Regions from separate parts of the Lysinibacillus sp. NPDC093688 genome, predicted to be linked through region 2. Evidence: riboswitches for the same ligand, from Rfam matches in the RefSeq annotation. Region 2 holds a riboswitch; the other holds the start of a gene.
The links. A riboswitch is a leader RNA that binds a small molecule or an ion and turns the genes downstream of it on or off. The one in region 2 is predicted to bind cyclic di-AMP.
Positions count from the first base shown of each region.

Region 1 (21,727 bases), on a different contig from region 2:
AAAACATTGTAGACACGTTATATTAATGTAAACGTTTAGTTAGAAATAACTGTTTATATCTCGGCCAATTTGTGAGCATACGCAAACAGATTGTAAATAATTGCAACTATAGTTGATTTTCCATTATCATTAGATACAAGTTTACTGGTTTCAAAAATAATTAGAATTCATCTAATTTTATTCAAAATTAGACGGAAACGTTAAAAAATGTTATGATTCCAGAGAGGTACGTACAACTTGTTGATAGAAGGAGAGTCTAATAAAAATGGAACAAAATTTCGCACGAATGATTGATCACACATTATTAAAGGCTGAAGCTACAAAAGAGCAAATCGAAAAACTATGTGCAGAGGCAAAACAATTTAACTTCGCTTCTGTTTGTGTAAATCCAACTTGGGTGAAATATAGCAGCGAGCTTTTACAAGGCTCGGAAGTTTTAGTTTGTACTGTAATTGGCTTCCCTCTAGGTGCTAACACGCCAGCTGTTAAAGCGTTCGAAGCGAAAGATGCGATTGCTAACGGTGCAAAAGAGGTAGACATGGTTATCAATATTGGTGCATTAAAGGATAAAAACTATGACCTTGTGCAAGCGGATATTGCTGCAGTTGTTGAAGCGGCAAAAGGTAGCGCACTTGTAAAAGTAATTATTGAATCTTGCCTTCTAACTGATGAAGAAAAAGTAAAAGTATGTGAGCTAGCTGTGGCAGCAGGTACTGACTATGTGAAAACATCAACAGGTTTTTCTACAGGAGGCGCAACAGCAGAAGATATTGCCTTAATGCGTAAAACAGTAGGCCCAGATTTAGGTGTAAAAGCTTCTGGCGGTGTACGAAGCTTAGAGGATATGAAAAAGATGGTTGAGGCTGGAGCCACTCGTATTGGAGCAAGCTCTGGTGTTGCTATTATGAACGGATTAATTGCAGATTCTAATTATTAATAGTAATGAAAATCTTTATATAGTAAGTGTTACGGGGCTGTTCTTTATGAACTAGCCCCATTTTCATTGGGAATTTGATAAATGCCTTTTCTGGTAGTCTAATAATGGAAAATATTCATTTCCTGAAATGATTGAAATTCCAATTTGTGCAAGTTGGAAAATTCCCTTAATATTTATATGGTTATTATCAAAATTTAACCTATTGATTGATTGTAGTTGTTTCATCCACAATCCTCCTCTTTTTAACTCATAGTAGATGATGTATTATGAAGAGTACTTGTAAAAATGTACAGAGAGGAATATTATCATTTTTATGGGTTATCAACAAGAATTTTATAACTATAAAAATCTTGATGATTGGATCATTTTACAAGAACTTTGTATAGTTATGCACTGAATTCTTACATAACTTAGTAACATCGATAACATAGGGTATTTAAGATTGAATGTGTAGAATTAACAGGTCGATCAACTACTATTATTTAATCTTAATTGCCTCTCGGTTTTTAATAATCCTTCCAGTGTTTTAAGTGAAAAAATGGGGGAATATATGATGTTTGATGATATAGGTAACGATTTGTATTAAAAAAGGAGAAACTATTCGTGGAATTCATAAGCAGTTTTATAAGTCAATATGGATATCTAGCTATATTTTTAATCTTATCTTTAGGAATAATTGGCTTACCCATTCCCGATGAGATCTTAATGACATTTGTGGGATTTTTGTGTCATGAGGGACATTTAAACTTTCTATTGAGTATTATCTTAAGCTTTTTAGGCGCATCCATTGGTATGGTATTTAGCTATGCAATTGGAAATAAATTAGGGAAACCATTAATATTAAAATATGGAAAGTGGTTTGGACTCAATAATAGGCGGTTTACTAAAGTTGAACGGTGGTTTCATCGTTTTGGACCGTGGACAATAATTATCGGATATTTTGTTCCGGGTATTAGACATGTTACAAGTTACATGTCCGGAATAACACAAATGAAATTTAGTACTTATCTGGCTTTTGCTTGTTTTGGGGCTATGGTATGGGTAATTATTTTTATTTCTATAGGATATTTTCTTGGTATAACTTTATAAGGATATTACAATGCACTTTTTATATAAAGCTTGAATGGAACTAAAATGCTTAATAGAAATACAGCTCGCGTTTTTCGAAATGCGAGCTGTTTTATGTATACGATAGATGCTTAGTGCAGGAGTTATTCCCTACGAAATACAATCGTCTAAGTAATGAGCTTTTACAACTCATTCGGAAACAAGTTTATTGGCACTCTGGTTAGGTGATTTTTCATCAGATAGCAGCAACTCTAGTCAGAATAATAATTTTATCTACCTCATATACTCCACTGATGAAATGGATTATAGAAGGGAGGATACAATGTTTTCGCAATATAAATACTGGAAGCCTTTTATTAGCCAATACGATCCATGTCCACCTATAAGGGTTAAAAGTTTTTCTACACCGCCTCAATTATATATGGGTTTTCAATCGCCTGGGCTACCGCAATATCCAACTCCTAGAGATGCTCTCAGATCGGGCACGTTATGGCCTCAATTATTTAGCCCCTATCCAAATCCCCAAAAAGGAGAGGTGAAGAATGAGTAAAGAGATGCCACCCGAATTTTATAAGCTACTTGAAGAAATCCAAGCCATTGATTTTGTCATAGTGGAATTAAATCTATATTTAGATACTCATCCTCACGATTTTGATGCTATTCAGCAATTTAACGAAAACACTGAAATCAGTATGCGATTTAAGGTTGAATTTGAACAGAAATTTGGTCCACTTATGAATTTTGGGAGAAGTTATTCAAATTATTCTTTTACTTGGATAGATACACCTTGGCCATGGCAAGTCTAACTTTTTTATCAAATATTTTAGTGGCGAAAGTGAAACGTCAGCTACACATGTTTTGGTAGCGAAAGTGAAACGTCAGCTACACATGTTTTGGTAGCGAAAGTGAAACGTCAGCTACAGATGTTTAGTTTTTTTTTGCAATCACAAAGCCGATTCTGGACGCACTTATGCCGAGGCATAAGTGATTATAAGTAATTAGGAGGAATTTTTTTTGTGGTATTATGAAAAGAAGCTCCAGTATCCAGTGAGGGTGAGTACATGTAACCCTATGCTTGCTAAGTATTTAATTGAGCAGTATGGTGGTGCAGACGGGGAATTAGCAGCAGCACTTCGATATATGAATCAGCGGTATACGATTCCCGACAAAGTGGTCGGATTGTTAACCGATATAGCAACAGAGGAATTTTCGCACTTAGAAATGATTGCTACGATGATTTATAAACTAACGAAGGATGCTACTCCAGAGATGCTCAAAGAAGCTGGTCTTGGAGAACACTATGCCAACCATGACAGGGCATTATTTTATCAGAATGCAGCTGGATCACCGTTCACGGCAACTTATATTCAGGCTAAAGGGGATCCAATCGCTGATTTGTATGAGGATATCGCAGCCGAAGAAAAAGCACGAGCGACTTATCAGTGGATTATTGATTTATCGGATGACACTGATTTGAATGATAGTTTGAAGTTTTTACGTGAACGAGAAATTGTCCATTCTCTACGTTTCAGAGAGGCTGTAGAGATTTTAAAAGATGATAGGGATAGCAAGAAGGTCTATTAAAAGAGGTGAATAGGCTGGTTCAAAAGAAAACTCCTTTTGACACAGCCTATTTGATTACTATTCAATATTGGAAAATAAAGCAAGATCCTTCCGATGACCAATCATTACTAATAAATCTTCCTTTTCAATAATCTGTTCAGGGGAGGGAGAAATGATAATGTCTCCTTCTCGAACAATGGCAATGACACTTACATTATACTTCGCACGAAGATCTAAATCTCGAAGATTTTGTCCAGCCATCTTTGAAGGAATCATAATTTCTTCTATACTGTATTCTTTTGATAATTCAATATAGTTTAGCATATTGGGTGAGAGAAGCTGATTGGCAACTCGCTCTCCCATATCTCGTTCAGGATAGATAACCCAGTCTGCTCCTACTTTATCTAAAACTTGCCCGTGTCTTTTTCCTAGAGCCTTTGCAATCACTTTTTTGATTCCGAGTTCTTTTAATAATGATACGGTTAAAATGCTCGACTGCATATCATTGCCTATTGCCACGATGACATAATCGAAATTGCCTATTCCTAAAGCGGTAAGAGCTTTTTCTTCTGTCGAATCAGCGACTACTGCATGTGTAACATATAGTTCGGCATCTTCGACTCTTTCCTCATTAATGTCGATTCCTAACACTTCCTGCCCAGCCTCATGTAATCTGCGAGCTATACTTGTTCCAAATCTACCTAGGCCAATTACAGCATATTGTTTGATAGTCATTGCACTCACTCTCCTTTATCGTGATTACCCAATCATAATATTTCCTTTAGGATGACGGAATGCCTCAGATTTCCGTCGTTTTGCTATGGCAAAAGCAATTGTTAATGGACCTAATCTACCTGCAAACATTGTAAGTATGATGACTAGTCGACCACCAGGTGATAGCTCTGGAGTTAATCCCATCGATAGTCCAACTGTACCAAAAGCAGAGGTGGCCTCAAATAAATACATCATAAAATCATGTCCTTGCTCGGTTATACTTAAGACAAACGTGACGAGTATAACAATCATCATTCCACACATTGTTACTGTTAAAGCTTTTAAAATTGTTTCGTTAACTATTCTACGTCTAAAGAGGACAACATCTTCTTTTCCTCTAATTTGTGACCACATCGTAGCAACTAAAAGCGCGAAGGTTGTTATTTTTATTCCTCCAGCAGTGGAACCAGAACCTGCCCCAATGAACATCAGCAAGATAATTAAAAATAATGTAGATTGTGTTAAGTCTGCTATAGGAAGGGTATTAGAGCCTGCAGTCCTTGGGGTAACAGCTTGGTATAATGAACCAAGAACTTTGCCCCATTCAGTCAAAGGTCCAAGGGTTTTACTATTTCCGTATTCAAATAAGAAAATTAAAATCGTCGATCCAACTGTTAAAATAAGCGTTGTAGTTAATACAATTTTTGAATGCACGGAAAGGCGCTTCGTATCTCGATATTCATATAGTTCATTTATGACGATAAACCCTAAGCCACCAATTGTAATAAGAGCACAAATAGTTAAAACGATAAACGGGTCGTCTACATATTCGGTTAACCCATTAAAGCCTCCCATTAAATCAAATCCAGCGTTATTAAAATTCGAGATGGAATGAAAGAAGCCAAAATATATAGCTTTACCTACAGGCATATCGAACGAAAAACGGATAGATAAAATTAAACCACCTATTAATTCAATTACGGCAGTAAATAGTAGTATCCTTCTAACCAGTCTAACAAGACCAGCCATTGTAATATTATTGAAGGCTTCTTTTAATAAAAGTCTTTCTTTTAAGGAAATTTTTTTTCCTAATAGTAAAAATACTAATGTTGCAAACGTCATAAAGCCTAATCCACCAATTTGGATAAGAAATAAAATAACTAGTTCTCCAAATGTAGAAAATGTATCGCCAGTATCTACAACGACTAGTCCTGTTACACACGTTGCAGAAGTAGCAGTAAATAAGGCATTTAAGAATGACAGTCCCTCGCCATTCTCCGTTGAAATAGGTAAAGTTAACAAAAACGCTCCAATCAGAATAATAGTTGCAAAGCCCAGCACAAGTATTTTAGGAGGATTTAATTTATTTTTAACTGTTTTCATCTTATTCTCCTCAATGTTTTGAAAAAAATTTGAATTCGCCTATAAAATGTTAAATTGACATAATAAAAAGACCAACTGATTTTTAGTATGCTTCGAGATTATTTAGGCAGAAAAATAATCATACTAATAATGGTGGTCTAACATGACCTCCTTCGCTTGAGCCGACGAAGTTAGCTGACGGGTAGAATGGCGAAAGAGTTTCTCATTCCTCCTGCAAATGCAGAATTAACCCCAAAATACTGGGTCCTCCGTTCTCATAAATGATTGAGATTTGGCTGATATACAATTGAATGTGATTATTCTACGCCCATATTCTATTTTTTGTAAACCCTAAATTTTTTGAAAGAAATATTTATATTTATTGTGGTCAAAAAGTAAGCCGGAAATTCCTAAAGAAATTAAAACAAAAAATTCACCAGATTAATTCGTACACTTTCTATTGACCATTTTTAGACAATACGTTATAATTCTTTAGTACACAGCAGTTGGTTATTAGCCTATTTGTGTATTGACGTGTGTTCGGAGGGAGGGAAAGAGAGATGTCAAAAACTGTCGTTCGCAAAAACGAATCGCTTGAAGATGCTCTTCGCCGCTTCAAACGTACTGTATCAAAAAGTGGTACAATTCAAGAAGTTAGAAAGCGCGAGTTCTACGAAAAACCTAGCGTAAAACGTAAAAAGAAATCAGAAGCTGCACGTAAACGTAAGTGGTAATTTAATTTCCCATTAAAAATCCCTACGTTCATAACACGCAATTGTATGATTCACTGAGCAGACAAAAATATACCTGAAATTAATCGCATGTCGATTAATTTCAGGTATTTTACATTAAGCTCAAATTTACGTACATATTGGAGAAGCCGAATGTGATCCCTGTGATTCATTCGGCTTTTATGTTATATACTTATTGTATAAATTATTTACGGTTAGTAAGGCCACTTAAGTTAATGATTCACTATATAATAAAATTATTAAGATTTATGAAACTTTTTGCATAGTCAGTCGTATATACAGGAGAGAAGCATGTTAGAAGGGAGGGAAAAAGATGCGAAGACGAAGAATCCTCAGCTATTTAATAGTTATTTGGATGACATTTTTGTTAGCGTTTCCATTAACGTCTGCTTTTGCAAGTAATAAGGTCTACCATATACCAATTCATAATGAAGTAGAAAGAGGACTTCACGCATTTTTAGAACGAGCTTTTAAAGAGGCGGAAGAAAACAATGCAGAGGCGATTATTTTAGACATTCATACGCCTGGCGGTTTCGTGAATGCAGCAGGTGATATTGCTATGCTTATGGATGCAACGGATATACGTACGATTGCGTATATTAACAAAGATGCTCATTCTGCAGGTGCCTTTTTAGCCTTACATGCGGATGAAATCTATATGGTGCCAAATGGAACGATCGGGGCGGCTGCAGTTATTGATTCAGCAGGAAATGCTGCAGATTTAAAGGCTCATAGTGCATGGGTTGCTCAAATGGAGGCAGCTGCAGAATCAAAAAATCGTAATCCAATATATGCACGAGCAATGGCTGATGTATCTCGAGCAGGAAAAGGGGATTTATTAACTTTATCTGCTTCGGAGGCAAAAAAAGTTGGTTATTCAAATGGAACGGTTTCAAATTTCCAGGACCTTTTAAAAGCAACGCAATTAGATGAGCGTGATATCGTTTCAATTGAACCTACTTTTGCTGAAAAGCTTGCTCGTTTTATTACGAATCCAATTATAGTTCCGATTTTATTGTCGATTGCAAGCTTGGGACTTGTAGTTGAGCTTTATTCGCCAGGTTTTGGTGTTCCAGGTATAATGGGATTGTCAGCACTTGGATTATTTTTCTTTGGTCATATGGTGGCGGGCTTGGCAGGTTATGAGACCTTACTTTTATTTATTGTAGGCTTAGCGCTTGTTATAGCGGAGTTTTTTGTCCCCGGAGGTATTGTTGGTATTTTAGGTGGTGCGCTAATATTACTAAGTCTAATACTGGCAGGTGCAAACATGATGCAAATGATTATAGCGATTTTCATTGCGCTTCTTGTAGCGATAATAGGAATGGTGATTCTGATGAAATTTTTTGGTAAGAAATTGCATGTTTTAAACAAGCTAGTCTTGATGGATGCGACAACGACGGAAGAGGGTTATGTATCTAACGTGAATCGCACAGAGCTGCTTGGAAAAGTGGGTAAAGCGATTACACCACTTCGTCCGGCGGGTACAATGTTATTTGGAAGTGAGCGCATTGACGTAGTATCGGAAGGTGGCTATGTTGATGTTGGGGAACATGTAGAAGTTATTAAAGTAGAGGGCTCACGTATTGTTGTGAGACAAACAGAAAAAGAGATGGAGGAATAGCAAATGGGTTTTGATTTAGCTTTAATAGGTCCAATTGTGGGGCTAGTCTTATTATTCATTGTTGTCGCGGTATTCTTTACCTTTGTACCAGTGGCGTTGTGGATTTCTGCACTTGCTGCAGGTGTCCGCGTTAGTATTTTCACATTAATCGGTATGCGTTTACGTCGTGTAGTCCCATCACGAATCGTGAATCCATTAATTAAAGCGCATAAAGCAGGTTTACCTGTAACGATCAATCAACTTGAAAGTCACTATTTAGCAGGTGGTAATGTTGACCGTGTAGTAAATGCGTTAATCGCGGCACATCGTGCAAATATTGAGTTAACATTTGAACGTTGTGCGGCAATTGATTTAGCTGGACGTGATGTATTAGAAGCGGTACAAATGTCTGTTAACCCGAAAGTTATTGAAACACCATTTATTGCAGGTGTTGCTATGAACGGGATTGAAGTAAAAGCGAAGGCACGTATTACAGTGCGAGCAAACATTGAACGTTTAGTCGGTGGTGCTGGTGAAGAAACGGTTATTGCCCGTGTAGGTGAGGGGATCGTTTCTACAATTGGTAGCGCCACTAGTCATACGACAGTTCTTGAAAATCCTGATATGATTTCTCAAACAGTATTAGCAAAAGGTTTAGATTCTGGGACAGCATTTGAAATCTTATCGATCGATATTGCTGATGTTGATATCGGCAAAAACATTGGTGCTGAATTACAAATTGAACAAGCGCAGGCTGATAAAAACATTGCCCAAGCGAAAGCTGAAGAACGTCGTGCAATGGCTGTAGCGAACGAGCAAGAAATGATTGCACGCGTACAAGAGATGAAGGCAAAAGTAGTAGAAGCCGAAGCTGAAGTACCACAGGCGATGGCAGAAGCTCTACGTTCAGGTAATCTTGGTATTATGGACTATATGAACTACCGCAACATTCAAGCAGATACAGCTATGAGAGACTCCATTTCTAAAGTAAGCTCAGATAAAACAGAATCAAATGAACCTAATGAATAAAAAACTGAAAGGAGCGGTACTAATAAATGGAACAATTAATTATATTTGTGATAATTGCCATAGTCAGCTCTATTTTCGGTAAATCAAAAAATAAAAAAGAACAAAAACCAATGCCAACTTTTAATAATAAGGATTCACATGTTGAGCCTCCTGTTATAAAAAAAGCAGAGGTGAATCCACAGCAACGTTCTAAACCACAGAGCTTTGAGGATTTTGCACGTGGATTTTTAGGTGAATGGGAAAATGAACAGCCTAAATTTGAAGAGCCGAAAAAAATTGTCGAAGAAACAGTAAATGAGAAAGTACCAAGCTATGTAGCACCATCCTTAATCCCGACTGAGAAAGTGAGTCGTCCTACGAATAGAGAAAGTATGGGTCGTTTAGCTGCTGGGAAAAAAGTCGAGAGAGTAGCTGAATCACAATCGGCTTTTCAATTACCGACATCAAAAAAATCACTTATGCAAGCTGTTGTAATGGCAGAAGTTTTAGGCCCTCCAAAAGCAAAAAGAAAATAACTAGCATGTCCTCCTTTTTCGATGCATATATTGCCGAAGAAGGAGGCATTTTTTTATGAGAAAACTATTTCAATTAACGCCACTACTTGAATTATTACAATATGAAACATTAAAAATCATTGGCCCATATCGTTTTCTACATGCTGATGCTACATCGTGCTCATTTATCTATGCAGATTATCATATTACTGTGCGTGGAAAATCAGTGGAAATTAATGCTCTTAAAGAAGAAATGCTACATCTTTCTGTAGAGGATTTGCAGGAGCTTCATTTGAAAATGACAAAGGATATGGGTGTGAGCGATAATGTGGAATAATCGGCCAATTATCATACGTATAAAGCGCCATGAAAATGTTCATCCTTTTATTCAAGCATTGCATGCACAACATGTGCCATTAAAGCGTGTTGTGTTTCGTGAGCAAGAGGTTGCCTTTGAAACAACTATGCATTATCTACCAAAGATTCGCCGTGTGCGTAGTCGTTACCGACTTAAAATGGCTATCTATTATGCAGATGAACTTCAAGTTTTTCGAGCACAGCTTTGGACTTTGCTTGGCCTAACGTTGATGATATTAATACCATTACTATGTGCACAGGTTATTTGGCGGATCGATATTAAAGCGGCAACACCTGAATTAGAGGAACGTCTAGGAGAGACCTTTCAAGATACCTTTCAATTAGAAACACCCATTTCTAAAAAAGACTTACCCTCAGATGCTGTCATTCGTCAGAAGCTATTAGAAGGGCACCGAGATCTTTCGTGGGTGCATATTGAAAAGCATGGTGGACGTGTAATTTTACGACCTCAGGAGTCCCCGAAACAAACTAAACAAACGAATGAAAAGCTAGCGACGCATTTAGTAGCAACAAAAAGTGGTGTTATTACTCACTTTAATATTCAAAATGGAGAACGAAAAATTTCAGTTAACGATACTGCTTACGAAGGTGATGTTCTCGTAAGTGGCGTAATTGAAAGTGGTGAAGATCAAGTGTTTGTTGGGGCGAAGGGAGAGGTTTACGCTGATTATTGGCTTGAATGTTCATTTAAAATTCCTACAAAACTAACGATGGAAACGCTACAACAAAAGCAGTGGCGTGTATTAGTGAAAGGCATTCATGAAGAAAAAGAAAAAGTTGACTATGTTCAAAAGAAAGATTTACCTAATTGGCTCAATCCATATGTTTCAATTGTTGAGGAGCAGTACACAAAAAAAACTCAAGTAGAGCTTAATGAATCCAAAATAGATTCATTGCTCATACCATTGCTTCATGAAAAGGTACTACGTTCATTACCTGCGAAAACGGTTATTAAAAAAGAAAACCTTTTACAGGTAAAGTGGGGGAATGGTACAGTTGAAGGGAAAGTTCTATTTTTAATCAATGAAAACATTGCCAGTCCAATACAAGGTCTACAAGGAGAATGATTATGTCAGAACATTTAACTGTATTACAAGTGGATAATCCAAACGAAGCGGTTATGCTACTCGGAATATCCGATGCCAATATGAAATTAATCGAAGAGGCTCTAAAAGTTCACATTATTACACGTGGTGAACAAATTCAGCTTGCTGGTGAAGAGGATGCAAAGGAACAAGCAAGATTCCTTTTACATGCTCTTTTAAAGGTCATTCGTAAAGGAATTAATATTGATCAGCGTGATGTTGCAACAGCTATTGAAATGACACAAAAAGGAACGATTGAATACTTTGCAGAACTTTATGATGAAGAAATAGCTCGCACGACGAAAGGGAAGCCTATTCGTGCAAAAACAATAGGTCAACGAGAATACATACAAGCAATCCGTCATAAGGACGTTGTTTTTGGTATCGGACCAGCCGGTACTGGGAAAACGTATTTAGCGGTAGTCATGGCAACACAGGCGCTAAAAAACGGACACGTTAAGCGTATTATTTTAACACGCCCTGCAGTAGAGGCAGGCGAGTCTCTAGGCTTTCTTCCGGGGGATTTGAAGGAAAAGGTAGATCCATACTTACGCCCCCTGTATGACGCTCTAAACGATATTTATGGGACTGAACAAACACAAAGACTGATTGAACGAGGCACAATCGAAATTGCGCCTTTAGCGTATATGCGCGGACGTACATTAGACGATGCCTTTGTTATTTTAGATGAAGCTCAAAATACGACACATCAGCAGATGAAAATGTTTTTAACGCGACTAGGCTTTGGCTCCAAAATGGTCATTACCGGCGACAAAACACAAATTGACCTACCAAAAAATACGGATTCTGGATTAATCGTAGCAGAACGAACATTAAAGTATGTAAAATCTATACATTTCCAAATTTTGGAGCAAGGCGATGTAGTACGCCACCCAATCGTAGCAAAAATCATCCAAGCATACGAAGAACAGCAACTTTAATATGACCGCTAGCGGTCATATTAAAGTCTGCACCGAAAGTGGAGTGAAACGGAACGGCAGGTGCAACAGGGTTTAAAAAGTCTGCACCGAAAGTGGAGTGAAACGGAACGGCAGGTGCAACAGGGTTTAAAAAGTCTGCACCGAAAGCGAAGCGGCAGGTGCAAAGGGTTTTAAAAGAAGCTTAGCGATAGATATAAAAGATAGAACAAAATAGAAATTGGTTGTAAAATGGAAAAAAATGTGACAGCTATACGATGTGTATAGCTGTTTTTTTACTTTCTTATACATTTTTCAGGAAAAATGTTTTTTGAATTGGTATGATAGTAGGTAGATAGAGGAGGTGCAAGATGGAGAAACAATTAAAAAAAATTACAGAACTTATTGGCTTTCGCTACTTTTTAATTGTCGTTCTCATCTTAACAGGAGCCCTACAATTTACTTTTATGTATGGCAATGTTAAAGGTGTTACATATGATTTTAAACCATTACAGCTAGCGCCTGAAACAGTACGATCTACTAAAACGATAGAAGATACTTATAAAACGCAACAGGAACGAGAAAAAGCAACAGATTCGGTTGCACCAGTCTATCAATTTTCTGCCGATGTTGCTAAACAGCGAGCTGCGATTGTAACGTCTTTATTCGACTATGTTCTTGACGTAAAGGCGGATGTTGAGAGTAACAAAGAGCCTATTCCTGTAGTCGACCAAGTGGCGCAGCTTCGTAAAAAACTTGAATCTATAGATTCAGATCAAATGCCAATTATCTTCACTGATTCACAGCTAGAAGGTTTGTTAGTACAAAGTGAAGCAGATTTAAAAAGAACAAGTACGCAACTATCAAAACTCGTGCAGGACTATTTACAAAAATCCATTCGATCTGAAAATGTGTTTGCGTCTCAAAATGATTTTGAGGCAAAAATTCGTGGACAACGAGGCTATCCTGATAAAATATTTAATACGGTAGTTTTAATTGGACGTACGAGTATTATCGAAAACGAGACTATAAACGAGGAACAAACGAAAATTCGAAAGGAACAAGTGAAGGAATCAGTTGAACCAACTCGAATTCTTCAAGGTCAAATCATTGTACAGGAAGGTCAAATTATTGATAATGAGGCGTTCCGTCAATTAGAGCTTCTAGGTATGGTAAGTAATAAGGCATCGATGAAACCGATTGCAGGGCTGATTATTTTAATACTTCTTGAAATGATGTTCATGTTTGTTTTATTCGAACGCTGGAATATAGATGAGCGCAAGAAACGTAATGCCCTGTTGGTAACAGTAATTGTTTATAGTTTATCGATCCTGCTGATGAAATTTATTAGCCTAGTCTCAGGTGGCTTTGATGTTACTGTTGCCTTCCTTTTCCCAACGGCTTTGGCAACAATGCTAGTACGGTTATTAGCGGATGACCGTGCTGCAGTACTTATTACGGTTATGACAGCAGCATCTGCGGGTGTTATTTTCCAAGAGGGTTATTCTTCTGTCATGCAGATGGAAATTACACTGTATATAATTTTTGGAGGATTTGCGAGCTTATTCTTTTTACAAAGTATGGAAAAGCGTTCGCATATTTTACATACTGTAGGTGTCATAGGGCTAGTAAATATGTTATTTATTGCATTTTATTTACTGATGACACAATCTTCCTACGGTTTGTCAGAGTTAGTGTTTTACTTTATCGCGGCAATGATATCGGCTCTACTATCAGGGGCTCTTACAATGGGTCTCTTACCATTCTTTGAATCAGCATTTAGCTTATTGTCGTCGTTGCGTTTAATTGAATTGTCGAACCCAAACCATCCATTGCTGAAAAAATTACTAATGGAGGCTCCGGGAACATATCATCATAGTGTAATGGTAGCGAACTTAGCAGAGGCTGCGTGTGAGGAAATTGGAGCGGATGGATTACTAGCTCGTGTAGGGTGCTATTATCATGATATTGGTAAAACGAAGCGTCCTGCCTTTTTCATCGAGAATCAAATGTCTGGTATTAACCCACATGATACATTGTCCCCGGAAAAAAGCGCGGAAATTATACTCGCGCATACAACTGATGGGGCTGAAATGCTAAAACGATATAAGATGCCACAGGAAATTATTGATATTGCCTTGCAACATCACGGATCTAGTCTGTTGAAATACTTCTACTTTAAAGCGAAGGAAGAAGGAAAATGCTTAGATGATACAACGTACAGATATCCAGGTCCGAAACCACAAACGAAGGAAGCGGCAGTTATCAGTGTTGCAGATAGCGTTGAGGCGGCGGTTCGATCCATGAAGGAGCCGAATGCAGAGAAAATTCAAAAGTTGGTACGAGCAATTATTGACGATCGAGTACAAGACAGTCAGTTTGATGAATGCGATATTTCAATAAAAGAGTTAAAATGTATAGAGAGAGTACTTTGTGAAACGTTGAATGGAATTTTCCACTCGCGAATTGAATATCCAAAGGCAGATAAGTAGGAGGATCTATGATTTTAACAATTGATTTTACAGATGAAACAAATGAAGTGGCTACTGAACATATGGAGCTTGTTGAAAAGCTTTTGCAGCAAGCTGCGAAACTTGAGAATATTGAGCCGGAAACGGAAGTGTCAGTGACATTCGTTACAAATGAAGCGATTCAAGAAATAAACCGAGAATACCGTGACAAGGATCAACCGACAGATGTGATCTCGTTTGCCCTGGAGGAATTAGGTGAGGGAGAAATGGAAGTAACATTTGAAGGGATGCCTCGTATCTTAGGAGATATTATTATTTCAACGGATCGTACAAAAGAGCAAGCAGAGGAATATGGACATACATTTGAGCGAGAATTAGGCTTTTTAGCGGTCCACGGTTTCTTACATTTACTTGGCTATGATCATATGGTACCAGAAGATGAAAAGGTGATGTTCAGTAAGCAGGATGAGATTTTACAATCTTTCGGCTTAGGACGAGAATAGATGAATGTTCGCAAATTTGTACGCTCTTTTGGGTATGCCTTTAAAGGTATTATTACAGCCTGTGCGGAGCAAAATTTTAAATCCCACTTACTAAGTGCGGGAATTGTTTTGATTGCTGGCTATTTTACGGATTTATCACGTATAGAATGGTATATTATATTGTTATTAATTGCTCTAATGTTTGCACTTGAAATGATTAATACAGCAATTGAACGAGTAGTGGATTTAGCTTCACCTACTATCCATCCGCTTGCTAAGCAGGCTAAAGATCTTGCAGCAGGTGCAGTACTTGTATTTGCGATATTCAGTGCTATAATCGGATTACTCATATTTATACCGAAATGGTTCGGTCATTAAGTAGTAGCAAGTGTGCTGGAGAAAGCGACCGAGGCAATTACGCCAAGGCGAAATTGATGATGTAGAGGAGAACATGATGACAATTGATATGCATGCATTACTAGAAGAATCAAAAAAAGCGCGTGAAAAGGCTTATGTACCTTATTCAAAATTTAAAGTTGGCGCGGCGATTTTAACGAAAAATGGAGAGGTCATTCATGGCTGCAATATTGAAAATGCAGGCTATAGTATGACGAATTGTGCTGAGCGTACAGCATTTTTCAAAGCTGTGTCAGAAGGTATTTATGATTTTGAGGCGATTGCTATTGTAGCTGATACGGATGGACCATGTGCGCCATGCGGAGCTTGTCGTCAAGTGATGATGGAGTTTTGCAAGCCATCTATGCCTGTATATTTAACAAATTTAAAAGGTGATGTCACGGTAACGTCTGTAGGCGAATTACTACCGTTTGCATTTACAACGGAGGATTTAGAGAATGCTGGAAAATAATAATGGCTATAAGTCAGGTTTCATCTCCATAATCGGTCGACCAAATGTTGGGAAATCAACGTTTTTAAACCGTGTTATTGGTCAAAAAATTGCGATTATGAGTGATAAACCACAAACAACACGAAATAAAGTACAAGGTGTACTAACATCAAATGATAGCCAAATGATTTTTATAGATACACCAGGAATCCACAAGCCGAAACATAAGCTAGGGGATTTTATGCTAAAGGTTTCTAAAAATACTTTGCGTGAAGTGGATGTTATTATGTTCATGGTTAATGCAGAACAGAAACTTGGAAAGGGTGACGAATTCATCCTTGAAATGCTGGCAGGTAATCCAACGCCTGTCTTCCTGGTAATCAATAAAATCGATCAAATTCATCCTGATGAATTAATAGGGATTATTGAAAGCTACAAAGACCGTTATGACTTTGCTGAAATAGTACCGATTTCAGCATTACAAGGGAATAATGTAGAAGATTTATTATCGACATTAGCGAAATATTTACCGGAGGGTCCACAATATTATCCAGCAGATCAAGTAACAGATCATCCTGAGCGTTTTATTATTTCAGAGTTAATTCGTGAAAAAGTGTTACATTTAACGCGTGAAGAAATACCTCATTCCATTGCTGTTGTAATTGATAAAATTCGCCGTGATGAAGAAAATGAAGATAAAATTCGTGTAGCAGCTACGATTATCGTGGAAAGAGATTCGCAAAAAGGGATTGTCATTGGTAAACGTGGCGCGCTATTAAAAGAAGTAGGGATACGTGCAAGAAAAGATATTGAGATGCTTCTTGGTTCAAAAGTGTATTTAGAGCTTTGGGTAAAGGTGCAAAAGGATTGGCGAAATAAATCAACACATTTACGTGACTTCGGTTTCCGTGATGATGAATATTAACTTCTATCTCAACGGGTGTCCAAACAACCGCTGAAAATAGAGGAACTCAGTCTAAGAACGCCACGTCCTGTGGCAATGACTGAGTGACCAACATTACGTTGGTCCAAAGCCGATTCCGGACGCAATTATGCCGAGGCATAATTGATATGGAGCTGTCCAATAAATTTATTGGACAGCTCCATTTTCACTTCCTTCAGCAGGTGTTTGGACACCCGCTAAAATAGAGGAACTCAGTCTAAAAACGCCACGTCCTGTGGCAACGACTGAGTGACCAACATCGTGTTGGCCTAAGCCTCCGGCGGATGTCTCGGAATCGGAAAGGAGTTCTTAGGGGATGTTAGCCTAAAATCATCGCATCCATGCGATAACGGCTAACTGACCTGCATCACGCAGGCCTAAGCACAAAGCCGATTCCGGACACAATTATGCCGAGGCATAATTGATTGCGTGGCTTGTAGAAAGGAGGGGGATCGATGCTTCATAAATGGGAAGGGATTGTCCTAAAGGTACGTGCCTATGGAGAATCAAATAAAATTGTAACATTACTAACTAGAGAAGCGGGAAAGGTTGCAACGATGGCTCGAGGAGCGAAGAAGCCTTCTAGCAGATTAGCATCTGTGACACAGCCATTTACGTATGGCATGTTTATGGTGCAGCATCATACTGGTATGGGGACATTGCAACAAGGTGAGCATCTCAATTCAATGCGCCATATTCGTGAGGATATTATGGCAACAGCATATGCAAGTTATATAATGGAACTTGTCGAGCGAGTAGTAGAAGAGGGGAAACCGGAGCCATATGCATTTGATGTGCTCCTTCAAGCATTACAAGCAATTGAGGAAGGTTATGACCCGGAGGCCATTACATTGTTTGTAGAATGGAAAATGCTACCCTATACAGGTGTGCAGCCTATATTACATGCTTGTGCTGCTTGTGGTGCCGTAGACGGTGAATTTGCATTTTCTTTTGCGCAGGGAGGTTTTTTGTGTCATCGTTGTTATCAGCAGGATCCTTATATCATTCGATTAACACCGACTCAGCTTAAGCTTATTCGGATGTTCTATACTGTACCAATTGACCAGATTGGGAAACTAGATTTGAAAAAGGAAACAAAATATTTTATAAAAAAAATAATTACAACCATTTACGAGGAACAAACAGGAATTCGTTTTAAGACTAAAAAATTTATTGAACAGCTAGAGCGAACGCCTGAATTTCAGTTAAGAACAAATACAGAACAAGAAAAAACGCCAGAAGACCATTAACATTGATCTTCTGGCATTTTTTCTTTTTTAATTCGTCTTGAAAATACAAGGAAAAGGCGGACTCCTAATGTTATCCATCCGAATGCTAGGCGGTTATTTTGTCAAAATGTTATTTTTTTATAGTGACATTGATTTTTTTTGCAAATGGCATTAGGTCAAATTGAGTAATTCTTTATCATTTGCAGAAATTTTATTTATGAGAGAAATTTAATTATAACTTATAAAAACAAACTTTTATTTTCTGTTTTATAGGTCTTTATGTACTTTTTAATTCAACTTAATAGCTGATGTGAAATAATTGAGTTAGGTCTAAAATATTAATTTTGGAATAGTTTTTAATATAAACATAGTAGAAACTGTTCATTCTAATTCCAAATACTAGTTGAAAAGGCATTTTACTCTATGATATTGTAATTAATATAGATGATGATATTTACCTTCTTTCAACAATTATTCTCTGTAGCGAAAGCAAAGCGTCAGGTACAGAAGTGTCCCACCTCTAAAGATGGTGAGATGAATGCGGATTTAAGCTACTTTTCAGCGGGGGTCCAACCCCCTTGAAATAGAGGAACTCAGTCTAAAATCGCTACGTCCTGTGGTAATTTATCTGTGCGATTATCGAAATACCGACATCGTGTCGGCCCTCATGTTGTTGTTGCTGTCGCTTCGCTTTCGCACAGATAAAACCGTGTTGCTGTCGCTACGTTAGCACTGCGCCTTTCGCACATAAAACATCTGTTGCTGTCGCTACGTTAGCACTGCGCTTTCGCACAAAAAACATTTGCAGGCCTGAGCACAAAGCCGATTCCGGATCAATTATGCCGAGGCATAATTGATGAACAACGAACAACGCAGTCTTACGGAAGAAGGAGGGAGTCACATAATGCTTAAACATTGCGTATGTGGCAGAAAATATGCTAAGAAAAGTGACCTTAAGTATTGATGAAGTTGAAGCAAATGATATTTTAGCTGAAGATATTTTTTCTGATTATCGTTTATTAGCTAAAAAAGATTTAGTTTTAACGGAACGAATTATTGCTTTACTTAAACTTAGAAAAGTTGATGAATTATCTGTTTATCTACCAACTGATTCAGTCCGAATTGTTCATGATTTAAGTGTTCAGCGTTCCAAGGATTATGAGGATGTATTTGCGCCGCTAATGGATAAAAAGGATGAGGCAGATGAGTATAAAGAAACAGTAAAGCAACTTTTTATGACTACATTAGAGAATGTTGTGCATGAATTGCGCTATGGCAAAATTTTAAAAAGCACCCAAGACACTGCTTATGTACGAGATGTTTTTGAAAGAGTTTTAGAAAAAAAACATCGCTATGAATTACTCATGCGATTAAAAGAATGGGATGAATATTCTTTTGTTCATTCATTTGATGTTTTTGTTTTAGGTACAATCTTTGCTCGTTATTTAGGTTTAATGGATATTGAAACGTTAGCAAGAGGCTATTTGTTCCACGATATTGGGAAGGTATTAATTCCGCAAGAAATATTAAATTTAAAACGAAAATTATCGGAAGATGAGTTTGATATTGTCAAAACTCATACGACTAAAGGTTATGAGCTACTCATCAAAAATGGGGAAGAGGATATCGCCTATTTAGCACGTGATCATCATGAGCGCTTTGCTGGTCAAGGTTATCCGAATCAGCTTTGTGAGGATGATATGTGTGAGGGAGTTCAAATGCTGCAAATTATTGATGTTTATTCAGCGATGACATCGAAGCGTGTATATCATTCGGGATATGCTGCAACAGATGCATTAGCTGTTTTATATCGTGATCGACATTTATATAACGAGAAATTTATGCATAAATTTGTAGAGTGTTTAGGGATTTATCCTGTCAACTCAGTCGTTCAATTATCTGATAATCGAAGTGCGCAAGTTGAACTTGTCTATGATTTATTCCCGACATTACCTAAAGTTAAGTTATTAGATGAGCAAAAGACTATGATATTACCTTTGAATTACAGTGTAAAAATTTCGAAAATGATAGATTATCGTGCTAACAGCTTTGAAGAAATTTTTAACCTATTTATAGAACAATTAATTCGCTGTGACGAAAATAGCTTAAGAGTCTACTTTAAAAAATTAATAGATCATTTACATCCTAAAGAAATTGTTTTAAAAATATTTTTACCTGCATTTCGAATTCTACGTTTATTAACAAGAGAAATCCAAACGGATATGACAAAGTATAGAAATTCTATTAATATTCTAAAAAAGTTATTAGAAGAACAAATAAATATATTGTATATGGATTATCAGCATGAGAAAACAGCTGTATTTGTTGTGGAAACTTCTCTTCGTGAAAATTTCTTCATAAAACTTGTGCAAAGTATTTTGTATATTGACAAAATTGTGCCGTTTTTTATTAATCCAGATGATGACCAACGCATTTCACAATTGATGGAACATTGTAATGTAAATGTAGCTTACTTTATTGAGGATCAACAAACAATTGATAAGAGGGTTCGTCCAATGCGAGAAGGAACATTCCTTTACTATACACTTGCAGATATCGAGGAAATATTAATAAGCTTAGTAGGTATGAGTATGAAAAGGTTTTCGTTTGAGGAGAAGATGCAAGAGCGCTTGTTTTCATCATTAAAGACCTAACAAAAGAATAAATTGTGTATCCTAAAACAAAGGTTGATTTTCACTCCGAATTGGCGCTTTCCGCGCAAGTTCACCCCGCGGGAATCACCACACTCAGTGGAAAATCAACGGTTCCTCATCATAAGTCTGAGTAAGCATTTTTTATCTAGGCTGTTTTCTCTAAGATTGTTGTTAAACGAATGAGAGTCCCCTAGTTAAAAGAATATGCTATATTTTGGATTGCAGAAAAGGGCGAATGAAATAGTATAATTAAGCGTAATTTACTTATTTCGTAAGAGGTGCTAAGTTTGTTTGAAAAGAAATTATTGATTGGACATTCAGTAGATACAGTCCTGGCAATTGGCCAACACATAGAGAAAAGTAACATTCCGTTTGAAATAGGAATCAAAGGAATTTTAAAGCGGTCATCTGAAGTATACGAAAATTTTTATACGGTCAAAGTTCAAAAAAAATATGCGAAACAAGTAGAAACCATAGTTGCGCAGTATGTGTCACAAGAAGATTTGCAGCGGTCGTATAAAGTGGAGAAAAAGAAAAGTAGAAAATTAAAGAGGAAGGAAAGAGCACCTTATTTGTTTGCAGCTTTTATATACCTTAATGCGGTAGGGGCTTTAGATACGAGTAAAGGTACAGGAGCGTACAACGTTTCATTTATCGTTTGCGCAGTTTTATTGATGTGCGGCTTGTTTATGGCGACAAAATATTACAAAGAGATGAAAAAAGAATCGGGTGATTTAAGAGAGAACAATAAGACGTTGATGATTTTCGGTATTCTTATGATATTTTATGCCGTTTTTTCTTTTATATCTGTACTTCGACTTCGATTTTAATTACTTCTTTTAGATAGAGAGCATGTCCAGTGTCTTAAATAAGGCTTTTTGGTCTGCTCTCTTTAATTTACTCACATCGATATTTTCAAGGGAGCAACAATCTATACGAAAACAGCCTTTATCTAAGAAAGCCTCACCATACGAGATGGTTTTAAGGCTCCGCACAAAATGGGAACGTCGGGGTCTAACGATTAAATCTATCAAGAGTAGCGTTTGTTTATAGTCTAAAGGGAGCCGCTTAAAATGCGACTCCCTCTTTATATACTTATGAATTTAGAATTGCAGATGTTTTTCAATGTATGCTTTAACATCTGCAATTGGCATACGAACTTGAGACATTGAATCGCGATGACGCACTGTTACTTGACC
Region 1 is NZ_JBNNUX010000011.1:25,958-47,684, reverse strand. Features, by position in the region: gene ACQKN2_RS11000 (hypothetical protein) at 1-12, shown strand, start outside; gene deoC (deoxyribose-phosphate aldolase) at 266-937, shown strand; gene ACQKN2_RS10990 (hypothetical protein) at 1,001-1,162, opposite strand; gene ACQKN2_RS10985 (DedA family protein) at 1,541-2,026, shown strand; gene ACQKN2_RS10980 (spore coat associated protein CotJA) at 2,328-2,555, shown strand; gene ACQKN2_RS10975 (spore coat protein CotJB) at 2,548-2,811, shown strand; gene ACQKN2_RS10970 (manganese catalase family protein) at 3,020-3,589, shown strand; gene ACQKN2_RS10965 (potassium channel family protein) at 3,647-4,303, opposite strand; gene ACQKN2_RS10960 (TrkH family potassium uptake protein) at 4,328-5,665, opposite strand; cyclic di-AMP (ydaO/yuaA leader) riboswitch at 5,810-5,952, opposite strand; gene rpsU (30S ribosomal protein S21) at 6,205-6,378, shown strand; gene ACQKN2_RS10950 (NfeD family protein) at 6,710-8,020, shown strand; gene floA (flotillin-like protein FloA) at 8,024-9,028, shown strand; gene ACQKN2_RS10940 (hypothetical protein) at 9,055-9,543, shown strand; gene ACQKN2_RS10935 (hypothetical protein) at 9,599-9,859, shown strand; gene ACQKN2_RS10930 (sporulation protein YqfD) at 9,849-10,967, shown strand; gene ACQKN2_RS10925 (PhoH family protein) at 10,970-11,926, shown strand; gene ACQKN2_RS10920 (HD family phosphohydrolase) at 12,274-14,394, shown strand; gene ybeY (rRNA maturation RNase YbeY) at 14,403-14,876, shown strand; gene ACQKN2_RS10910 (diacylglycerol kinase family protein) at 14,877-15,233, shown strand; gene ACQKN2_RS10905 (cytidine deaminase) at 15,310-15,723, shown strand; gene era (GTPase Era) at 15,710-16,627, shown strand; gene recO (DNA repair protein RecO) at 17,101-17,895, shown strand; gene ACQKN2_RS10890 (HD-GYP domain-containing protein) at 18,810-20,528, shown strand; gene ACQKN2_RS10885 (hypothetical protein) at 20,816-21,358, shown strand; gene ACQKN2_RS10880 (glycine--tRNA ligase) at 21,632-21,727, opposite strand, start outside.
Region 1: linked by a shared signal. The riboswitch ahead of ACQKN2_RS10960 (TrkH family potassium uptake protein) and the one ahead of ACQKN2_RS11870 (APC family permease) in region 2 are both predicted to bind cyclic di-AMP.

Region 2 (9,842 bases):
ATCACGCCTTGGCGTTATTTCCAAAAATGGCACTTTATTCGGTATGTGCTTGTATCTCACACTGAATAAAGTCTGTTTTTTCGGAATTTACTATTATTTTACTGACTTTCAATTGTAAACGTTCGTGTTTTACAATCAACGTTATGATTATATCAGACAATTTTCGAGCTTGCTAGTCATTATTTTGATAAATGGAAGGGCACAGTCATAATAACGATATTTTTGTGAAATAACAGCGACGTGCGAATTAATAGACTTGATTGATTGTGTAACATATGATGCCATCCTTTTTTCGGTAAAAACTGTGGGATGATAACTGTTACTTGATGGCCTGTTTTCGCACATTGATGTTCAACCTTATCAATAAATTTCATTAATGGCTGTGTAATACTTCGATATGGTGAATAGTATGTGACAAGCCGTATATTTGGTTGCCAAGCTTTCCACTTCTCCTCAAACGCTTTTGCATCCGCTTGATCGAAGGCTACATAAAAGGCAATAATTTTATCAACGTGTAGTGACTGCGCATAATGCAAAGTGTTTTCGACTACTTTCGTAATACCAGCGACAGGTACAATGAAGACATTCCCCTCCACATTCGGTATTTCCTCATTATCCAATCTTAATTGTTCACCAACTGTTTTATAATGCTGCTTAATCCGGTGGAACGTCCAAATAATAATTGGTAAAAAGATAAACACTGGCCATACTTGAGGCAATTTCGTCACAAAAAACATCATCGCTACAATAAAGGAAATGATTGCTCCAATCGTATTAATCGAAAATTTAGCCACCCAACCTTTTGGCTTTTCACGCCACCATTTTCGCATCATTCCAGCCTGCGCTAAAGTAAACGGAATAAACACACCAACTGCATAAAGCGGAATCAAATGCTCTGTTGTTCCATCAAATAAAATGATTAATACAATGGCCGCTAAACCAAGCATCATGATGCCATTTGAATAACCAAGTCGATCCCCACGAATCTGGAATATTCTTGGGATAAAACCGTCCTTCGATAAATTGACAGCTAGTAAAGGAAAGGCCGAATAACCTGTATTCGCAGCAAGTACTAATATCATCGCCGTTGTTCCCTGTACTATATAATAAAAGATATGGCGACCTACACTTGCCTCCGCAATTTGTGAAACAACCGTTTCTTTCGCATTGGGAGCAACTCCATAAAAATAAGCTAGGCTCACAATACCAATAAATAACACTGCTAAAATACCGCCCATAGCTAATAATGTTTTAGACGCATTTTTCGGCGCTGGATCTCTAAAATTAGGAATAGCATTTGAGATTGCTTCAACACCAGTCAAAGCTGAGCTTCCTGATGCAAATGCCTTTAATAATATAAATAGACTGATACCTGCAACTGGTGTACCGACCTTTGGATGCAACTCTGCTGGAACTTGCCCTGTTATTACGTTATAAATTCCTACTCCGATTAACACCAACATCACTACTACAAACAAATAAACGGGATAAGCTAAAATGGATGCCGATTCTGTGACTCCACGCAGGTTTAAAAGCGTTAAACATATAACAAAAAACACAGCGATGATCACATTATAGGAATGCAGACTTGGAAATGCCGAAGTAATGGCATCTGTTCCAGCCGATACACTTACCGCAACTGTTAAAATATAATCGACAAGCAATGATCCACCAGCGACTAAACCCGCATTGACACCTAAATTTTCCCGAGAAACTACGTAAGCTCCACCACCATGTGGATACGCAAAAATAACCTGACGATACGAGAAAATAAGTGCTGTCAGTAACACAACTACCCCAGCAGCAATCGGTAAAGAATACCAAAAAGCAACAGTGCTCACTGTCATAAGTACAATTAAAATTTGCTCAGGTCCATACGCAACTGATGACAACGCATCGGACGATAGTATGGCAAGTGCTTTTGTTTTACTAAGCTTTTGTTCCCCTAACGCTTCAGATCTTAATGGTTTACCGATAATATAACGTTTTAATGAAGATTTCATTTTCTACACCTTCTAGTTTCATAGAATGTGTTTCACATTTCTAAATCGATTACACTTTAGCATAATCGGTTTTTGTGCTGTTTACGGGGCCTTGTTTCATTTTTAGAATGAAGATAAAAAACGCCTACAAGTCATCACTAAATAAGACTTGTAGACGCTCATTCGTCTGCCAAGCTCCACTTTTCTGCTCTTAACGCTTACGAGGTTAGCTGTCGGATTCGGGCCTGAGTAGCCCTACCCCTCAATAAATGAAGAGATTCACCCCAAGGATCACCTATGTAATCCGTAAAAATTGGGTCCCCCGCGTCATTGCTTCAGCGATTTAGAAATTTGAAACTTTTATAATGATGTCATATTACGCCTGTAATTAAAAAAAGTAAAGATGAAAATAATGCTTACAAAAAATTTTTTTACTTGCTATTTTGAACATTTTTATTTAGGCCCAAACCAAACATAACGTGTGGTTGATTTCCGCTCCGATTGGGTGTTTTCCAAAGCGCGTCCGATGAGCCGCTTCAATCAACTTATATACATGACCTATGTTTTAACAAACGTCACCCCAAACTTTTGATGATGAATTCTTCTTTGAAGAATAATGTTTTAATACTAGTAGAAAATATGTGAATACCCGAATTGAAAATCAATCAATTATGCCTCGGCATAATTACATCCGGAATCGGCTTACCAATACGATGTTGGTCCCAGGCGTTTTCATAGGATGTGATGTTCTTAGCCTGAGTTCCTCTATTTCAGCTGGTGTTTAGACACCTGTAGCTGTAGCTGCCGCTTCGCTTTCGCTACAAAAAACACTCGCTGAAAGAAGTTAAAAAAGCTACCTTTTAAGTATATTCCCACTTTTAAAGAAGCTAAGTACATTCACCCTTGAATCATTTTCAAATGAATCGAATATTCTGCTATGATGCTTCCATACATTGATTCACAAGCGAAATTCCTCCATTAAAGTTGATTACTATATCAAAAACATTTCGAATTCCGCAAAAAATTGAGCAAACATCTTCACATTTTTTAGTTCTAGCTATAAAATAGGAATATAACACTTTCCTATAGGAAACTTTATTTCACCCGTGATACTTTTTGAAATGAGGGAACAACATGGTTTACAAACGAATGACAAAATCGTCTGCTGAGGCGGTTTTAGATGGAGATATAACAGGCTGGCGACGCATTTTACCGTTTCTTGGTCCAGCCTTCATCGCTGCGGTTGCCTATATTGATCCAGGCAACTTCGCAACGAATATTACAGCAGGTTCACAATATGGCTATTTATTACTTTGGGTAATCGCCTTTTCCAATTTAATGGCCGTATTAATTCAATCTTTGTCTGCAAAGCTTGGCATTGCAACTGGCAAAAATTTACCCGAAGTAGCACGTGAACATTTTTCTAAAAAGACTTCTATCTTTTTATGGATTCAAGCTGAATTGGTCATTATTGCAACAGATCTTGCAGAATTTATTGGTGCGGCATTAGGGCTGTACTTGTTGTTCAATATTCCAATGCTGCCTGCAGCGCTGATAACAGCGGTCGGTTCATTTGCTATTTTAGAATTACAGCGCAGAGGCTTTAGAGCGTTTGAAGCAGGTATTTCTGGCATGGTGCTTATTGTCGTATTAGCATTTGCATTCCAAACATTTTTAGCACAACCAAATTGGGGCGAAGTAACAATGGGCATGTTTTCACCGCGCTTTGAGGGTGTAGATTCTATTTTACTTGCAACAGGTATTTTAGGGGCAACTGTCATGCCACATGCTATTTACTTGCATTCTTCATTAACCCAAAATCGTATCGTTGGCCGAAATGATGAAGAAAAGAAACGGATTTTCCGTTTTGAGTTTATTGATATCATCATCGCGATGATTATTGCTGGTGCCATCAATATGAGTATGCTTGTTATTGCTGCGGCAGTATTCCATACACAAGGCGTAGTAGTTGAAGATTTAGATATCGCTTATAACGGATTAAAAGAGGCGCTTGGTCCGATGGCGGCTGTATCCTTTGGTCTTGGCCTTCTCATTGCAGGTCTTGCTAGTTCTTCAGTTGGTACACTTGCAGGTGACGTTGTGATGCAGGGCTTTATTAGAAAGAAAATACCGCTTTATTTACGTCGAGCTATTACAATGTTACCACCTTTGGTTATCATTGCATCTGGTGTGAATGCGACTTATGCGCTTGTCCTAAGTCAGGTTATTTTATCCTTTGGTATCGCATTTGCTCTTGTACCACTTGTAATGTTTACAAGTAAGCGTGATGTCATGGGAAGCCTAGTCAATCGTCGTATTACAACTATATTAGGATGGATTGTCGTGGTCATTGTCGTTGCTTTAAATCTTTATTTATTATGGCAAACAATATTTGGTTAAAAAAAATGCCAGACACAAAACCTTTAACTTTGGTTTTGTGTCTGGCATTTAAGTTTTGGCTGTTTTCTCAAAGATTGTTGCTATAAAGAAAAGTTGGGCTATACAACAATCGCGCCCGATTGTTTAATACATTGCATCCTTATAAAACAGAACGTTATAAATCTGCTACTTTTTAAATGCAACAATATACCAAACGATATTGGCAATTAGTGACATAACGCAAAGAACGATCACATATAGAAAATCAGAAACATTATAAGTAACCGTTCCCATTACAAATGCCAGTACAATTATTGAAAGTGATATAAGTAACCCTACTCCGCAAAAAACTGCCATAACATATTTCATTCCTTTAACTCCTACCCAATACAAAATTAAAGACAGAATATAAAAGACAAGAAACATTATAATATTCAGCCACATACCTAAAGAATTGAATCCACCAGGATCCGGAAGGGGAGTTAGCGAAACTGCAATCATTATAAAACAGAAAAGTAGCCCCGAAATTATGGTCATTAAGATAACACCATTTCTCATTCTACAACCTCCATAAGAATAATTTTTGGTAAGTTCACTTTACATATAGCACCTCAACAATCTGGCCCGATTGTTGAATAACACTATTTAACCAAAACAACAAAGTTTACGAAAACAGCCTAAGTTTTAAAGCGCTATTTTCTTATCCCTAAATATCTATCTGCTCAATGTTTCGAAATGATAAGTAGGCCACGCTTATACCGATAATAGCTAAAGTGATAGGTATGAAAATAATATCATACAAGGTGAAATTACCCGAATTTGATGATACGACCGATACAATTAATATCGATGATACAATCGTTGCCGGAATGGAGTATTTTCTCATACCAAAATACAACGGTATTAATGCGATGCATGATGCTGAAATTGCATTCATAATCACAACGGGAATTCGTTGTATTATGAATGAGAGCGTTACTGTATCCGGAAGCAATTGGAAAACCTCGCTAACAGCACAAAAAATCGCTGTGACAAAAATAGTCGATAAAATAATTGCACTAAAGGTAAAAAGAAAAACAATGGCTAGCTTTGAAGCAATTAGTTTTTTTCTATTGATCGGGTACATAAATGCTACAGTGATCGTTTTATATTTAAATTCTCCGATAATAAACTTGGCGATTAACACACTAGCAAAAATAATAAATACTGCTCTTACACCTGAATCTATAAGGCCAAATGCCCTCTGATAAGTTCTAAAATCTTGATCCCCTTCTATTTTAGTGATAAATAAAAGCATAAATATAATAGCTAATATCACAAAATTTGCGAAAACAGCTCGTTTTATATATAAACCAATATGATATTTTTTCATTTCTAGCCGCATTAAATTAAGCACTAGCGACACCTCCATTGATTAGCTTCAAGAAATAATCCTCTAATGAGCTTGTTTTTTTGCTAATGCCCTCAATTTCAATATCATGCTCAATTAATGTTTTAGTTAGCACCTTTTGTGAAGCTGTCGATTCATAAATTCGAATACAATTGTCATCCATTAGTTTGAAATTAGTAATATTTAATTTACTTTCTAAAATAAAGGCAGCCTTTTTCCCATCACTAACAATCATTTCAATATGATCTGCTTGACTGCGATTGACAGCGTCCATTGATACTTCCTTAATTAACCTTCCACCCTTAATAACTCCGACTGTATCTGCCAATTGTTCAATTTCACCCAAAATGTGGCTAGAGATTATAATTGTAATTCCATACTCTTTACAAAGCATCTTGAATAGCTCTCGTAGTTCTTTAATGCCAACCGGATCTAAACCATTAATAGGTTCGTCTAAAATAAGTAATTCCGGCTTCGTAATAATTGCACGTGCAATACCCAATCGTTGTTTCATCCCAAGAGAAAAGTCTTTAACACGCTTATTCTCCGTATTTGTTAGTTTTACTAAATCTAGAACATGCGTAATCTCTTTCTTGTCATAATAGCCCATATATTCGCAATGTAATTCTAAAGTTTCCAGTGCTGTTAAATCTTCATAAAAAATCGGATATTCAATAATTGTCCCCATCCTTTTCAGCACTTCGTATGAGCGATCATTTAATTTCTCACCAAAGATTTCAATATCTCCACTCGTTGGCTTCGTAAGGTTTGTTAGCATTTTCATGACTGTCGTTTTACCGGCACCATTAGGACCTAAAAAACCGTAGATCTCTCCTTTTTTCACATGCATAGTAACAGCAGAAACGACTTCTTTCCCCTCATATACTTTCGTAAGCTGATTTGTTTTCACAATATATGTCATGTAGATCTCTCCCTTAAATTTAGCTATCCTTATTATAAAAAATGAAACTCTCTAATTTATTACTTGATTCTTACAAATTTCTTAAGTGCATAAGAAAAGCTTGTAAAGCCATTCAAATGCTCTACAAGCATGACTGCTCAGTATGTCATTCGTTTTAAAGAAACTGTAAAAATAGTCTTCTCATATTGGATACTGGAAAGTTGGATGGAGCCCTCCATTAATTCTACAAGACGCTTTGTAATCGTTAAGCCAAGACCACTACCTTGGAAGGATTTATTTCTAGAATCCTCAAGCGTATACATTCTTTCAAAAACATTATCAATATGATATTCGTCAATCCCTTTACCACGATCCCATACATCGATAAAAATATTAGCATCATCATTTCTTACTGTAAGCCCAATGATGTTTCCTGCCGCCCCATAGGCAATTGCATTTGACAATAAATTATTCAGAACCCTATCTAACGCTTCTTCATTGCCGAGTGCATACATGGACATCTCTGGTATTGCTATATCAATCTCTAATCCCATCGACGTGATCATATCGTAAAATGATAAAATGTTTTTCCGGCAAATTTCACTTACATTAATTTTCGTCATTGGATAATCTGTATCTCCAGCTTCCAATTTTGCCAGATCAAAAAATGTATGGATTATTTTTAATACTTCCAATGTTTTCGAATGAACGCCAGTGAGTAACCGTTGCCGCTCCTCGTCACTAAGTGATTGTTTAAGCTGCAGCATTTCCGTATAACCTAGCACAACCGTTAAAGGTGTTTTAAGATCATGTGAAATATTGGCCAACATCTTTTTCATGGAGCCTTCCATTTTCCGATGTGTTGCTTGCACTTTTTGATTGTGGTCTAACAATGCATTCATCGCGATTAGTAACTGCTGTAATTCTTGATTAGCTGTCGATACTAAAATCTTTTCGCTCGATTGTTCATCAATGATTGCTTGCAGTTTTTGATGCATGTATTGAATAGTAGTGTCTTGTTGTTTTTTTGCTCTCACCTGAAAAATAATAATTCCTACGAGTAATACAATAATCAGTAATAGAAATATAATCATGGAGTTTACCCTTCAAATTTATAGCCAATTCCCCAAAGTGTTTTAATATACTTAGGATTGGACGGATCGTCTTCAATTTTTTCACGTAATCTTCTTATATGTACATTAATAATATTTTCATCCCCATAGTAAGCATCATTCCAAATCAATTGATAAATTTGCTGCTTTGTAAAAACGCGATTACGATTTGTCACGAATAACGTTAAAATGGCAAATTCCTTTGACGTGAGCTTTACATTTTGTCCATTCTTATCAACTGAAAAATTAACAAGGTCTATCGATAAGTTGTCTATCTCTACTAGATCTTTCTTATCCTCTACTTGACTGGAGTATTTTGTAGCTCTTCTAATCGCGGCTTTAACACGTGCCGAAAATTCCAGCATCGAAAACGGCTTGGCAATATAATCATCTGCCCCTAATCCTAAACCTAACGCTTTATCAACATCACTATCCTTGGCTGACATAATGATAATTGGAAGCGATACTTGCTCTCGTATAATCTTTAAAACTTCTAATCCATTCAGCTTCGGTATCATAATATCCAAGATCACTAAATCAAAAGGATTGTTTAAACAATAGTGTAAGGCTTCTTCTCCATTTACTGCAGTGGTGACAAGGAACCCCTCCATTGTTAAATAGCTTTCCACCATTTCACGAATGGCTTCGTCATCTTCTACTAGTAAAATATGCTTTTGCATGTTCATGCACCTCTTTCCAACATAAAGTGTCTATATATGACTTTCCATTTATATGGATCATTACCACAACGAGGGTTGATTTCCGTTCCGGCTGGGCGCTTTCCTGGGGGCGTCGGGGCAACAGGATGTTGGTCACGAAGGCTTTATCACAGGACGTGATGCTTTTAGCCTTCGTTCCCCTCCCGCTTCACTCGCTGGGCTCGCTCCAGGGTCTCGGGCCAACAGATGTTTTCTGCGCGAAAGCGTAGTGCAAACGTAGCGGCAGCAGCACCGATGTTGGTCACGAAGGCGTTATCACAGGATGTGATGCTTTTAGCCTTCGTTCCTCTATTGCTGATCCCCAAGGAGTCGCCCTGCCTCCACTCCAATCAACTTATATACATGGTATACGATTCGACAAATGTCATCCCCAAAATTTGGTGATTATTCATTTCTATAACAGTTTACCATATTAAGATTGTGCACCAAAAGTGAGGATCGATTTGCAAAAACTAAGTCCCTTTTTTTCCAGTAGTCTTATCTGAAGACCCAAAAAACCAAATTTGTAACATTAAGGGATGGACTGATATATTCTTCTTAATAACTTAAAATTAATTTAGAAAGAACCGTGAAAATGGCATTTTCAGGATTTACTTTTATTCGGGTGCTCTACTCTGGATAGTGAGTATTTATTTGGGGATATCCGGAATTAGATCAAAACAAGCAGGTATTACACATATTTAGGTTTGCTCATCATTTTGCTCATTCTTGTAATCTACGGATCAGTGATTGCTATTATGGGGATACGGGGTTTTGGAGCTTAAAAGATGTTCACTGGCAGTATTTTCTCTGACAAGATTGTAAGTTTGGTGTTACAAATTCATTTTTCAACTAAAAAAACTGCCCTGCAAGTCATTTTTTATGACTCACAGGACAGTTTTATTATTCATTATCGACTTTTAAATCACATTGCTCGAGTGGAAGCATCTTTGTTTTATGCTTGATTTTATAGCCAAGCCATAACAGCAAGAACAGTGGAATACCGATATACGAGACAAGGACTCCGTACCAATCTACTGTATCCCCCGTAAAGGCATTGTAGTTTTGTCCAATAACAACAATCATACAAACCGTAAAGGCAAATAGCGGGCCGAATGGGAATAGCCTTGCTCTATACGGCAACAATTTCGGATCTAAGCCCTGTACCTCGAACGCTCGACGGAAACGGTAATGGCTAAATGCAATTCCTAGCCAGGCAATAAAGCCAGACATCCCAGAGGCATTTAGAAGCCACATGTAGACCACACCATCACCAAAGAATGAAGCTAAAAATGCTAGGGAGCCTACAGCTAAAGTCGCCATTAATGCGTAAATCGGAATACCTCGACGGCTTAGTTTAGCGAAAAATTTCGGTGCATG
Region 2 is NZ_JBNNUX010000012.1:104,897-114,738, forward strand. Features, by position in the region: gene ACQKN2_RS11870 (APC family permease) at 180-2,003, opposite strand; cyclic di-AMP (ydaO/yuaA leader) riboswitch at 2,184-2,333, opposite strand; gene ACQKN2_RS11875 (Nramp family divalent metal transporter) at 3,117-4,382, shown strand; gene ACQKN2_RS11880 (DUF5391 family protein) at 4,548-4,919, opposite strand; gene ACQKN2_RS11885 (ABC transporter permease) at 5,068-5,757, opposite strand; gene ACQKN2_RS11890 (ABC transporter ATP-binding protein) at 5,750-6,673, opposite strand; gene ACQKN2_RS11895 (sensor histidine kinase) at 6,811-7,746, opposite strand; gene ACQKN2_RS11900 (response regulator transcription factor) at 7,752-8,444, opposite strand; gene ACQKN2_RS11905 (amino acid permease) at 9,366-9,842, opposite strand, start outside.